4 regions of the Shewanella halotolerans genome follow, and region 1 is predicted to be linked to each of the others. Evidence: predicted binding sites of a transcription regulator. Region 1 holds the regulator's gene; each other region holds the start of a gene.
What was found. Region 1 encodes sigma-54, which starts transcription at its own class of promoters, with help from an activator protein. Its sites were predicted from a motif close to GTTGGCACGNNNNTNGNNT; they were not measured.
Positions count from the first base shown of each region.

Region 2: a site for sigma-54 is predicted at 1,201-1,219, ahead of flgB (flagellar basal body rod protein FlgB). Genes of this name have one in related genera too.
Region 3: a site for sigma-54 is predicted at 1,386-1,404, ahead of K0H81_RS14460 (YggN family protein). Genes of this name have one in related genera too.
Region 4: a site for sigma-54 is predicted at 827-845, ahead of flgA (flagellar basal body P-ring formation chaperone FlgA). Genes of this name have one in related genera too.

Region 1 covers NZ_CP080417.1:3,985,040-3,988,260, forward strand. Annotated here, with positions in the region: gene lptC (LPS export ABC transporter periplasmic protein LptC) at 1-281, shown strand, start outside; gene lptA (lipopolysaccharide transport periplasmic protein LptA) at 268-813, shown strand; gene lptB (LPS export ABC transporter ATP-binding protein) at 810-1,541, shown strand; gene K0H81_RS17235 (RNA polymerase factor sigma-54) at 1,676-3,163, shown strand; gene hpf (ribosome hibernation promoting factor) at 3,194-3,221, shown strand, end outside.
Region 2 covers NZ_CP080417.1:3,066,713-3,069,933, reverse strand. Annotated here, with positions in the region: gene K0H81_RS13340 (chemotaxis protein CheV) at 1-86, shown strand, start outside; gene K0H81_RS13335 (CheR family methyltransferase) at 224-1,063, shown strand; gene flgB (flagellar basal body rod protein FlgB) at 1,252-1,650, shown strand; gene flgC (flagellar basal body rod protein FlgC) at 1,653-2,072, shown strand; gene flgD (flagellar hook assembly protein FlgD) at 2,083-2,865, shown strand; gene flgE (flagellar hook protein FlgE) at 2,929-3,221, shown strand, end outside.
Region 3 covers NZ_CP080417.1:3,328,344-3,331,564, forward strand. Annotated here, with positions in the region: gene K0H81_RS14455 (LysR family transcriptional regulator) at 1-134, opposite strand, end outside; gene K0H81_RS14460 (YggN family protein) at 480-1,310, opposite strand; gene glsB (glutaminase B) at 1,621-2,535, opposite strand; gene K0H81_RS14470 (YggL family protein) at 2,535-2,858, opposite strand; gene trmB (tRNA (guanosine(46)-N7)-methyltransferase TrmB) at 2,920-3,221, opposite strand, start outside.
Region 4 covers NZ_CP080417.1:3,070,000-3,073,220, forward strand. Annotated here, with positions in the region: gene K0H81_RS13340 (chemotaxis protein CheV) at 1-769, opposite strand, end outside; gene flgA (flagellar basal body P-ring formation chaperone FlgA) at 979-1,686, shown strand; gene flgM (flagellar biosynthesis anti-sigma factor FlgM) at 1,807-2,124, shown strand; gene K0H81_RS13355 (flagella synthesis protein FlgN) at 2,135-2,560, shown strand; gene K0H81_RS13360 (LPP20 family lipoprotein) at 2,639-3,085, opposite strand; gene K0H81_RS13365 (FlgO family outer membrane protein) at 3,082-3,221, opposite strand, start outside.

The sequences.
Region 1 (3,221 bases):
GGCGCCTGAGATCCACCAAGGGCACACTGGACAAAAATAGCGGACGGGTCACCCTGGAAAATAATGTTATCATTGATGCCATTAGCCCAGAGGAACCGATTCAGACCATAGAGACCACCTATCTGGAGCTGGATCTCAATACTATGATTATGACATCCGACAGAAGCATTCGGATCACAGGGCGCGATTTCCTCATCACGGGGGAAGGCCTATATGCCGATCTTAACGCCCAAAATATCAAACTGACGAGTCAGGTAGAAGGAACATATGAAACTAAATAGCCTTATTCTTGCGGGTCTGCTGCCCCTGGTCAGTGTTGGCACCCACGCCAAGGTAAACGACCTGCTGCAAGAGGTTAAGATCTCTGCCGCCAGCCAGGAAGCTGACATTAAGAACAACCAGATCATCTTCCACGGTCCGGTCGAGGTCACCCAAGGCTCTATCAAGATATTGGCCAGTGAGCTGCGTGCCTTCAGCAAAGAGAAGAACAGCGGCAAGATACTGATCGCCACCGGCAACCCGGCCACCTACTCTCAGGTGATGGAAGATGGCCGCCCCGCCTCGGCCAGCGCCAAGGAGATCCGTTACGAGCTTTCCAGCCGCACCCTGACACTGATCGGCGACGCCACCCTGGAACAGGAAGGCAGCCAGGTCACGGGTTCGCAGATCCGCTACAACATAGAGCAGCAACAGCTGATCGCCGAGAGCACAGGCAAAGACAGAGTGATCACCATCATTCAGCCTGAGAACTACCAGGAACAGATCCAGCCAGAGCAGAAGCCCGAGAAGAAACCAGAACAGGAAAAACAATGACAGACCTGATCTTGAAGGCGGAGAACCTCGCCAAGAGCTATAAGAGTCGTGCCGTTGTCCAAGACGTGAGCCTCACGGTAAAGACCGGGCAGATCGTCGGCCTGTTGGGGCCAAACGGCGCCGGCAAGACCACTACCTTTTACATGGTCGTCGGCCTGGTACAGAGCGACAAGGGCCGCATCTTTATCGACGATGACGACCTGACGCTAGACCCCATGCACCTACGCGCCCGCAAAGGCATAGGCTACCTGCCTCAGGAAGCCAGTATCTTCCGTAAGCTCTCGGTGCGGGACAACATCATGGCCGTACTCCAGACCCGCAGCGATCTTAATAACGATGGCCGCGAAGAGGAGCTGGAACACCTGCTGGAAGAGTTCCACATCACCCATATCCGTGACAGCCACGGCATGGCACTCTCGGGCGGTGAACGTCGCCGGGTGGAGATCGCCAGGGCGCTTGCCGCCAACCCTAAGTTTATTCTTCTCGACGAGCCGTTCGCCGGGGTCGATCCCATCTCGGTCATCGACATCAAGAAGATCATCGAGCAGCTCAAGAATCGCGGCCTGGGGGTGTTGATCACCGACCACAACGTGCGCGAAACATTAGACGTCTGTGAGAAAGCCTATATCGTCAGCCATGGTAATCTGATCGCCGAGGGCACACCCGCCGAAATCTTAGACAACCAGCAAGTACGAGCAGTGTACTTAGGTGAACAATTCAAGCTATAGTTAATCTTATAATGGGGCCACAGAGGAAAAACCACGCGTTAATTGTGGCCTTAGGAACTATCCGATATATTTGTCCGGCACATATAGCCAGAGCTTTCTCATTTTATAATTAGAAACAAGGGAATAGCAGTACGATGAAAGCGTCACTTCAGCTCAAAATGGGTCAGCATCTCACCATGACGCCCCAGCTACAGCAGGCCATACGTCTGTTGCAGTTGTCGTCATTAGAGTTGCAGCAGGAGATCCAGCAGGCATTAGAATCCAACCCGTTACTGGAGTTGGATGAAGAGCAGGAGAGCGCCAGCATCGAGCTGCAAGACGATAGCGTCAGCGACAGCTTCGACAACAAGTACGACGACAAGATAGAGCTGGATTCGAGCCAGGATAACTCAGGGGTCGAGACCTCAGATGCCCTGACTCAAGATTCCATGCCAGACGAGTTGCCGGTAGATACCACCTGGGATGAGGTCTACACCGCCTCACCAAACTCAAGCTCGGGCGCCATGCGCGACGACGACATGCCTTTTCAGGGCGAGACCAGCGAAGGTCTGTATGAACACCTGGAATGGCAGAAGAACCTGACCCCTTTTTCCGATAACGACCTGGCCATCGCTACCGCCATCATCGACGCTATCGACGAGCGCGGTTACCTCACCCAGACCTGTGAAGATATTCTCGAGGCCATGGGCGACCCTGAGATCGAACTCGACGAGGTCGAGGCGGTGCTCAAACGGGTACAACACTTCGACCCTATTGGCGTGGCGGCCCGCGACCTCAGCGAATGTCTGACGATCCAGCTGGCCCAATACAGTGACGACACGCCGCACATCGCTAACGCCCGCATGCTGATCAAGGAACACCTGGATCTCATCGCCGGACGCGACTTCCGCCTGCTGATGCGCAAGACCAAGCTCAAGGAAGATGAGCTGAGGGATGCCATCGCCCTGATCCAGACCCTGAATCCCCGTCCAGGGCTCGCCATCACCGCCAGCCGCGACGAGTACGTGATCCCAGATGTGACCGTCACCAAGAAGAAGGGACGCTGGGTAGTCGAGCTTAACCCAGACAGCATGCCCAAGATCAACGTCAACCAGCAGTACGCCGCCATGGCCCGCAGCACTAAGAGTCAGGCGGACGGCCAGTTTATTCGCGGCCACCTGCAGGAAGCCAAATGGTTCCTCAAGAGCCTGGAGAGTCGCAACGAGACCCTGCTCAAGGTGACCAACTGTATCGTCGACTTCCAACAAGGCTTCTTCGAATTTGGCGAAGAGGCGATGAAGCCCATGGTACTGAACGACATCGCCGAGGCGGTGGAGATGCATGAATCCACCATCTCACGTGTGACCACGCAAAAATATATGCATACCCCGAGAGGGATCTTCGAGCTTAAATATTTCTTCTCCAGTCACGTCGGTACCGACGATGGCGGAGAGTGCTCTTCAACAGCAATACGTGCCTTCATCAAGAAGCTGGTTGCTGCGGAAAACCAGAAAAAGCCATTGAGCGACAGCAAGATGGCTCAACTCTTGGCCGAACAGGGTATTAAGGTGGCTAGACGCACCATTGCCAAGTATCGCGAGGCAATGCTTATACCGCCCTCGAATCAGCGCAAGAGCTTATAAAACAAACCTGGAAACTGGAGGACTATCTTTATGCAAATAAACCTGACTGGGCACCATA
Region 2 (3,221 bases), 920 kb from region 1:
TGGAGAAGGTGGGCGCTAATGACTTTATCGCGAAATTTAATCCTGATGAATTAGCGGCGGCGGTGAATAAGCATCTTAGTTTGTAATTTGTACTAAGTTGGGCCTGAGCCTAAATTTGGTAAGTTTAGGCTTGTATCAGTGAGTTAGCTAATGTATAACGCTGACCTCTGTAACGCTTGCTATAGTGTATGTTGTAGCCTGTTTTCTTTTTTGATATTGGGATATCAAGGTGCCGAATAAATCACTTGCCGAAGCCGAGTACAACCAATTTAAATTATTTCTGGAACAACACAGCGGTATTGTGTTGGGCGACAATAAGCAATATTTGGTTCGTAGTCGACTCGCGCCTCTGATGGGGAAATATAACCTTCCCTCATTATCTGAAGTGGTTAAACATTCGATGAAGCCCACCGAGCGGCAACTTCGTGCCGAGGTGATCGACGCCATGACCACCAATGAAACCTTGTGGTTTCGCGATCGCTATCCCTTCGAGTTGTTAGGCAATAACCTGTTACCCGAATATGCCCGCCTAGGACGGCCGCTGAAGATCTGGTCGGCCGCTTGCTCGTCGGGGCAGGAACCCTATTCGCTAGCCATGACCATCTTGGAATATCAGCAGCGCAAGCCTGGCGCCTTGCCCGGCAGTGCGACGATTCTGGCTACTGATCTCTCCCCCTCCATGTTAGAGCGCTGTAAGGCGGCCGAATATGACAACCTCGCCTTGGGGCGAGGTCTGTCCGAGGAGCGCAAACGCCAGTTTTTTGAACCCACGGGGAGTGGCTCCATGGTGGTGAAGGCAAACGTCAAGCGTTTGGTGAATTTTAGGGCGCACAACCTGCTCGAGAGTTACACCTTGCTGGGTAAGTTTGACATCATATTTTGCCGCAACGTGCTGATCTATTTTGCCCCAGAGGCAAAGGCCAAGATATTGCGGCAATTTGCTGCCGCCCTCAATCCCAAGGGGATACTGTTTCTGGGGGCCTCGGAGTCGATTGCCGGTCTGACCGACGAGTTTGATATGGTGAGGTGTAACCCAGGGATCTATTACCAGAAGCGGACCTAAGGTCACAGACTAAGCTCTTGAAGGGGCTAACCCTCTGAGTTCGCAATCAAGTTTTAAATGCCAGCAATCGCTGGCATTTTTTATGCCTGCCATTTCTATATCTGCTTTGCCTTAGCAAGTTACCCATAACGGATTTTATTGGCACAAGTATTGCTTTGTTTATGGCATTCGTGTGTGGAGGCAATTTTATGGCGATTAGTTTCGATAAGGCATTGGGGATACATCAGTATACCTTGGGGATACGTTCGGCGCGTGCCGAGGTGATCTCGTCAAATATCGCCAATGCCGATACGCCCCATTACAAGGCGAAAGACCTGGATTTTGATAAGGCGCTGCAGGCGGCGCGCACGGCCCAAAGCGGGCTGGCGATGAGCCGTAGCAACGAAAAACACTTCGATTTAGCGGCGCTTTCCCAGCAGCACATTAGCTATCGGGTGCCAAATCAGCCCGATACTGGTGATGGCAATACGGTGGATATTCAGCAGGAGCAGTCAGAGTTTATGCAGAATGCGCTCGAGTATCAGATGTCGTTAGGTTTTCTTGACGGTAAGTTTTCCGGCCTGAAAAAAGCCCTTAAAGGAACGTAATTATGAGCCTTTTTAATATCTTCAATGTGGCAGGCTCTGGCATGTCGGCCCAGTCGGTCAGACTAAATACCACTGCCAGTAACATCGCTAATGCCGATTCAGTCTCCAGCAGTGTGGATAAGACCTATCGCGCCCGTCACCCAGTTTTCGAGGCCGAGCTGGCCAAGGCTAGTCATCAGCAGAATACCAGCCAGGCGGTAAAGGTGGCCGGTATCGTCGAGAGCGATAAGCCGTTACAGAAAGAGTATTCACCCGATCATCCGTTAGCGGATGCCGATGGGTTTATTTATAAGCCAAATGTCAATGTGATGGAGGAGATGGCCAACATGATCTCGGCTTCTCGTTCCTACCAGATGAACGTACAGGTTGCCGATGCGGCAAAATCTATGCTTCAGCAAACCTTACGCATTGGCAATTCCTAGGGGGTAAGTCGTGAGCCTAGTTAATCCGTTAAATACTCAGGTTGCGCAAACCAGTTCGACCCAGAGCGCCAAGACAGTGACGCCTCAGGCATCGAGCAGTCAGGAAACCACCCAGACTACGGGAAATCCGTTTCTCGACAGCATGCGTCTGCAAGAGGAGTCCTCGATCCCTGAGGCCAAGAGCCAGGAGCTGACTCAGGAGGATTTCTTCTCCCTGCTCAGTCAGCAGCTGTCGATGCAGGATCCTTTTAAGCCGGTGGACAACGATCAGATGATCGCCCAGATGGCGTCTTTCTCCACCGTGGATGGCATCACTAAGCTTAACGAGGAGATAGTCAACCTCAACACCGTAATGACCTCGAGCCAGGCGCTGCAGGCATCTGGTCTGGTGGGGCAGAAGGTGTTGATCCCATCGGATACCGGGCATATCTCGGCGGAAGATCCCGTGCTCAAAGGGGTGATCAGTACCCCTGAGCCTATCGAGTCGATAACCGTGCGTATCGAAGATGAGAAGGGCCAGCTGGTGAAGACCTTCACCGTCGATGGTAGCGATGGCGGCAACATAGATGTCTCCTGGGATGGACTGGATAAGGATGGGGAACCCGTTGCCAGTGGTAACTATTCAATCAAGGCATCGGGCAAGGTAGATGGTAAGAGTGAAGATTTAGCCGTATCGACCTACGCTCACGTGACGAGTGTTTCGCTGGGGACGGCAAGTACCGGCGCAATTCTCAACCTAAGAGGCATAGGCGGTATCAAACTCGGTGATGTTCTGGCCGTGTCTGAAACTTAGACAAAGCAGAGCGTTAGGGCTGTAAGGTCCAGAACAGATAACAAATTTTTAGTGAGGTGATTTATGTCATTTAACATTGCATTGAGTGGTATCGCAGCGGCGCAAAAAGATCTCAATACCACGGCGAATAACATCGCCAACGTCAATACCACAGGTTTTAAGGAGTCGCGCGCCGAGTTCGCTGACGTGTATGCCAGCTCTATCTTCGCCAACAGCAAGACCACTGTCGGTGGCGGTGTCACCACGGCTCAGGTTGCGCAGCAGTTCCAGCAGGGCAGCCTGCAATTTACCAGCAACGCGCTGGATATGGCGATCAATGGCGGTGGTTTCTTCGTGACCTCATCAGAAGTGGGCTC
Region 3 (3,221 bases), 660 kb from region 1:
AATTTATGCTCAAGGTCGGCAACCTGAGTACTGACCTTTGATTTAGAAATCCCCAATTTTCGCGCGGCAGAGCTAAAGCTCCCGGCGCGAGCAACATGAGTAAAAATTGCAATAGGTTCTAAAAGTTCTAACATTTAAATAGCCTTAAGGTGTTTGCGACCCTATAAATACCAATTATAAATCATAGAGATACCTCCTAAGTGCGAAGTTATCCCCTTGACTATGCAGATTATTTTAAGAGTAGAGTCAGACTGTTAGCCATTTCGTTATCGAAATTTCGCCAGCATTGTTATTATTTTTTACAAGTATACCAAAGATTTGCTCTTTGATTCTAATACCTATTTTCTAGCCACTATACACCCAGTTAGGAGTAGAGGAAAAGTCATAACAATTGCAGGCCCAGAATAAAAAAAGCCCTGCACCCAAGGTAAGTGCAGGGAAATGTGGATGTTGCTATGCCAGAGGAAATCGTTTGCGGGCTATTCCCGCAGGGTTTGTTGCTTAGCGCTCACCAGTGGATAGTCACGTAGGACCGGGACTTCGCTGCGCATCTGAGACTCTAGAGCCGCCAGCTGCTGGAAGTTGTCACACAGCTTATCGGCGCGCGCCTCGAGATCTGTGGCCTGCTGTTCAATCTGGGCTTCGATATCGTCGCCCACCTTGTCCATCTTGGCCGAGAAGGCGTTCATCTTCTCCTCGAAACTCTCGCCGTCGCCCTTCATCATCTCGCTACCCAGGGTCATCATCATGCTGCCGATAGAGCTCTGCACCAGCTGCTCCATCTCTTGCTCGAACTCTTTGCCAAAGGTGTCTTCGATAGAAGATTCGGTGGCGCCCAGGTAGAACTTATCGCCATTTTGGTAAGCAACCTTGTCGATGCGCTTCGACATGCCGTCCATCATCTCATCTATCTTGGCTCCGGCGGCGTCACCCAGCAGCGGCGTGAGCGCCATGCTCACGGCGGTAGAGGCTATATCGACGGTGTCATGCACCACGTCGATCACCTCGGGAAGCTGCTTAGACACCTCACCGGCATATTGATTAACCAACGCCTGCTGCTTGTCGTTTAGCTCAACCTTGTCACCGTTAACGTAGAGACGGCCAAGCTCGATGCGATACACTTCTTTCTTCGCCTCACTGACCACCAACTTGCTAGGTTCGACGGAAACATCGTAATTGAGGCTCACCTCGCACTGTTTGTCATCCCGTCCAAAGGAGATGTGGTTATCTTTATCTTCACCGGCCCAGGCGGCGCTGGTGGTGGCAAGTACGAAAGCTGTCAGTCCAAGAGATGCGGTCAATTTCTTCATATTCTTATTCCTTAAGTCATCGAAAATCACATGATGAGAAGCTTAAGGTGCACCATGTGTCGTTGATGACTAACAATACAGGTATCGTGCCAATTTTAACTAATTAAATATAATCAATGGATTAGATAGAAGTGACGATGTAGGCCAAGGCTATAAGTCGGCTAGAGGCTAACAAAAGTAAAGCCTTCAACCAGTTTTTAGTAAATTTCACCATCGACGCGAATGCAGCTAAGACATGAAAAGTAGAATGCAGAGAAAGATAAAAACAAAGCAAAGAGTTAAATGAAAGAGCGCCTAATCAGGCGCTCTGTTAGAAGATAGAACGGCCCAAGGCTTGGGAGAGTTTCTCGAGTGCGGCGGTGCCCGCCAGGGAGTTACCGTTCTTATCTAGCTCGGGTGACCAAACACAGATGCTCATATCGCCCGGGATCACGGCGATGATGCCGCCACCCACGCCGCTCTTACCCGGCATGCCGACCCGATAGGCAAACTCCCCCGCACCGTCGTACAGACCAGATGTCGCCAGCAGCGCGTTTAGCTTACGTGTCTGTATGGGCGAGACCACCTGCTCTGCCGAGAGACTCTGGCCTCGGTTGGCCAGATAGAGCATGGCTTTAGATAGATCGGCGCAGCTCATCTTCAGCGCGCAGTAGTGGAAGTAGTTTCTCAGTACCCTATCGACATCGTTATTAAAGTTGCCGAAGGACTTCATCAGGTAAGCGATGGCCGCGTTGCGGGCGCTGTGCTCATATTCAGAGGCCGCGACACGCTTGTCATAAATCACATGGGGATTGGCGCTCAGCTTTCTGACCACCTCGAGCATACGATGCTTAGGCGCGCCGAGGCGACTCTGCAACAGATCGGCGATGATGAGTGCGCCGGCGTTGATGAAGGGATTTCTCGGCACTCCGCGCTCGAGCTCTATCTGCACCAGGGAGTTAAAGGACTGCCCCGAGGGCTCCTTACCGACGCGAGACCAGATCTCAGCCTCCTCGTACAGGGTCAGGGCGACCGTGAGGCTAAAGACCTTAGAGATACTCTGGATCGAAAAGGGCTCGAGATAGTCTCCAGCCCCTATGGTTTGACCATCGATTGTGGTCACGGCGATCCCAAGCTTGGTAGGATCCACCTCGGCCAAGGCGGGAATATAGTCGGCGACCTTGCCCTTTCCCAGCAGAGGACGCACCTGCTCGATAATAGTCTCGAGCAGGTCCTTCTGTGGCATTAGTTCCACCAGATGTCGTACAGCTCGCTGACCACGACGTCTTTTACCGGCTGACTCTTCCAAAAGTCACTCACGGCTTGTCTGTCTTCTTCGGTGCACTTGCCGATAGTTTGAGTGGCGATGATGCCTTCCCACTCTTTATGGCCGCCACCGTGGAAACCCAGCTTTCTCACCTCGATCACCTGGTCGATAAACTGATCGACGATAGCATCGATCTGCTCTTCGCTTACCGAATCATCGAAGGTCCAATTCACATCGAAGCCGAACTCTTGAAACTCATCAATGCGTAATTTTTTACGTAAACGACGACTACGTGTTGCCATGTGTATTCCCTCTTTTTATAGAAATTAAGCTTACTCGGTACGCTCGTTATAGAAATTAAGCTTACTCGGTACGCTCGAACATCAGATCCCAGACGCCATGCCCTAGACGGTGGCCCCTGGCCTCAAACTTGGTCAGCGGACGATGGTCGGGACGTGGCACGAAGTCGCCATCCTGCGCCTGGTTCTTATAGCCAGGCGCCGCATTCATTACCTCTAACATGTGCTCGCTGTAGTTTTCCCAATCGGTCGCCAGGTGGAACACACCACCTATCTTAAGGCAGCGACGAATAAGCTCGGCAAATTCCGGCTGAACGATGCGGCGCTTGTGATGACGCTTCTTGTGCCAAGGATCTGGGAAGAATA
Region 4 (3,221 bases), 920 kb from region 1:
GGTTGTCGCGGATCTCTGCCGTCAGGGTATAACCATCCATCTCCGGCATCTCGATATCGGAAATGATCAGCGGGATCTCATGGGCCACGTTATCCATCTCGGCGGCGACGCTTACCAGCTTATCTAAGGCCTCACGGCCATCTTTGGCGGTATCTATCTGCAGGCTCAAAGATTCCAGGGCACGGATGATCTGCTTACGCGCCACGGCCGAATCGTCGATCACCATGATGTGATAGTGACGATCTCTGTCTATGGTTAGCTGCTCGTCGACTTCTTGGCTGATCTGAGTCTTCACCGGCGAGATCTCATCGAGGATCTTCTCAACATCGAGGATCTCCACCAGCTCCCCCTCAATCTCGGTCACGGCGGTCAAGTAGGAGTAGCGCCCCGCGCCTTGCGGCGGCGGCATGATCGCCTCCCAGTTCATGTTGATAATACGCTCGACCGACTTAACCAGGAAGCCCTGCACACTGCGGTTGTACTCGGAGATGATGATGAAGCAGCCTTCGGCATCTTCTATCGGTCTGCCGCCAGTGGCCGCACTGAGATCGATCACCGAAATGGTCTGGCCGCGAATATGGGCCACGCCCCTCACATAGGGATTGAGCTTAGGCAGGCCAGTCAGTGGCGGGCACTGCAGCACCTCTTTCACCTTAAATACGTTAATGCCAAACCTTTGCCGCCCGTTTAACTTAAACAGCAATAGCTCTAAACGGTTTTGTCCTACAAGTTGGGTGCGTTTGTTAACTGATTCAAGAATACTCGACATAATGCCTTTGCCCTGTTGTCGGGTGAATGCGAAGCCGTTCCCATGGTAATTATGAGTATAGGCATACTAATTGCTTTATCTAGTTATATGACAACCAGACCTTTACTTTGTCAAATTTATGACACTCATTTCTCACAAAAAATGGCAAAGCCTTGGCTCTTAAAACGAAGTATAGGTGTAATCTGGCTAATCAAGCTAGTCAATTCATTATGAAAGTAAATTTTGCATATTTTCTGTTTTTGCTACTCATCTCTCTGCCCTTAACGGCGGCAGAGACCGCTAGCGTTCCCTCTGTATCGACCATAGCGCGATTAGCTACAGAGGCAGTGCAGGAAAAAATGGTATTCCCCCAAGATGCCAAGGTCATTATTACCCCCCAAAGTCTGGACACCCGGCTAAATCCTCCAGCCTGTTTAGGCGAGCCCAAGGCGGAAATCGCCAGCGATCGCGCCATCAGTAAAAACAACACGGTCAAGATCAGCTGTGCCAGTCCAGATCTCGACTACCCCTGGCAGATCTACATTTCGGTTCGCGTCGAGGTGCTCTTTCCTGTGGTGGTGGCGAACCAAACCTTGGGGCCCGGCGATCTCATCGAATCGGATCAGATACGCCTCGACTATGTGGAGCAGAGCCAGCTCAGAGGTCAGCAATTTGATGACCCGGTAGCAGTGACCGGCACCCGGGTAAAGCGCAGAATTCCCGCCAATCAGCCACTGTTTGCCAGCAACCTCTGCTTCGTCTGCAAGGGCGATATAGTGGCCATCTATGCACGGGCCGATAATTTCGTGATAAAAACCAACGGTGAAGCGTTAAAAGATGGTAACCTTGGCGATAAGATACAGGTGCGCAATAGTCGCTCCAACAAGACAGTTGATGCACATGTAACGGGCATTGGCGAGGTGGAAGTCAGGATGTGATCCTGATGACCTTTGACGCGCAAAAATTTATACTGTTTTTTGAAACTTTATTCTAAAGCTTTGACCATGAGTGCCGATAGACAAGTATGTTGATCTCATTTATGTAAGTTGGACCCCACAATGCCTATAGATATTAAGCACGTAAATACAAACACTAACAGCCGGGTTGGCAGCGCCAGCTCGAAAGCCTCGCAGCACAAAGGTAGCACTGCGGCCACCAGCGCACCAGCGCAGACGGTGAAAAGCGATTCTGTCTCTATCACCTCTCAGGCGCAGCAGCTGCAAAGTGCCCAGGCCAAACTAAACGACATTCCTGAAATCGATATCAAGAAGGTCGAACAGATTAAGGCGGCCATCGCCGAGGGACGCTATAAGATAGATGCCGACAAACTCGCCAGCAACATAGCGCAGTTTGAAAAGGAACTTCAGGATCTTTAACTAATACGTTATGACGCAGATAACCGATATCATCGCCAATCAACACAAATTACTGGACAGCTTGAAGCAGACCATCACGGCAGAGAAGGATGCCCTGATCGCGCAAGACGCAGATCAACTATTGCGTCTGGCCAATGAAAAGGCCCAGTTGTTAAATGAGATCAAACTAGGTGATACCGAATTAGCTGCGCATCCTGACCTGGGCAGACTCACTCAGGAGCCTCAGCTTATGGCCCTGGTCGACGATGCCAAGCAGGCATTGGCCGAGTGTAAACAGCTTAACGAGCAAAACGCCGCGCTTATCGAACACAGCATGGCCAGCGTCAATCGTTTCTCCCAGGCACTGCTGGCCAGTCGTAATGCCAGTAGCCTGACCTATGACGGCAAGGGCAAGACCTCGACTATCTCCACGCTCGGCAATAATCTGAAAGTCTAACGACTAATATAGAGTTACAGGCTCAAGCTGAAGACATTAAAAAAGCCTCTTAATAGAGGCTTTTTTATTTGCGGGCACCTAGAAATAGGTCACTTCCTTCACAGTCTGCGGCCGATTCTGCTGCAGGTATAAGGCCCACACCTGCTGGAAGTCGAGCTCCAGTTCAGTCACATAATGATCCCCGACCGGGTAGCTCTTCACCACTTTCGCGCCGCGGATCACCCCGCTCACCGAGGCCTGAATATTATCATCGGAAAGCATCCAATCCTTCACGCTGCTCGACGCCGATAACTGCTGGCCGTAAACCTGCTCGGCTAGCTCACGGTAGGCGGCGATCTTCGATGCCTGCATCGCCATCAACACACGCTGAGATGCCTCTTTCGCAGGTTGAGTCGCCAGCGGCGCATAGCCGATTGCGGTTAACTTAGGAAAACTTTCCGGCGCCTGGGTTTCCCATTGAATGTATCTGTCTTGAGACGCACATCCACTCAGGACGAGCAGCAACACACTAATTAGATATCTCATTGCTTAACCCCTTTAATCTGGACATCTCCCTGACCCTGGCTGCTGTAACGAATAAGCTTGCCATCCTGGGCGACCACCTTCTCAGACAGGCTAAGGTAGTCCGCCAGCTCGGCCTGACTCACACTCGCCGCTGCGA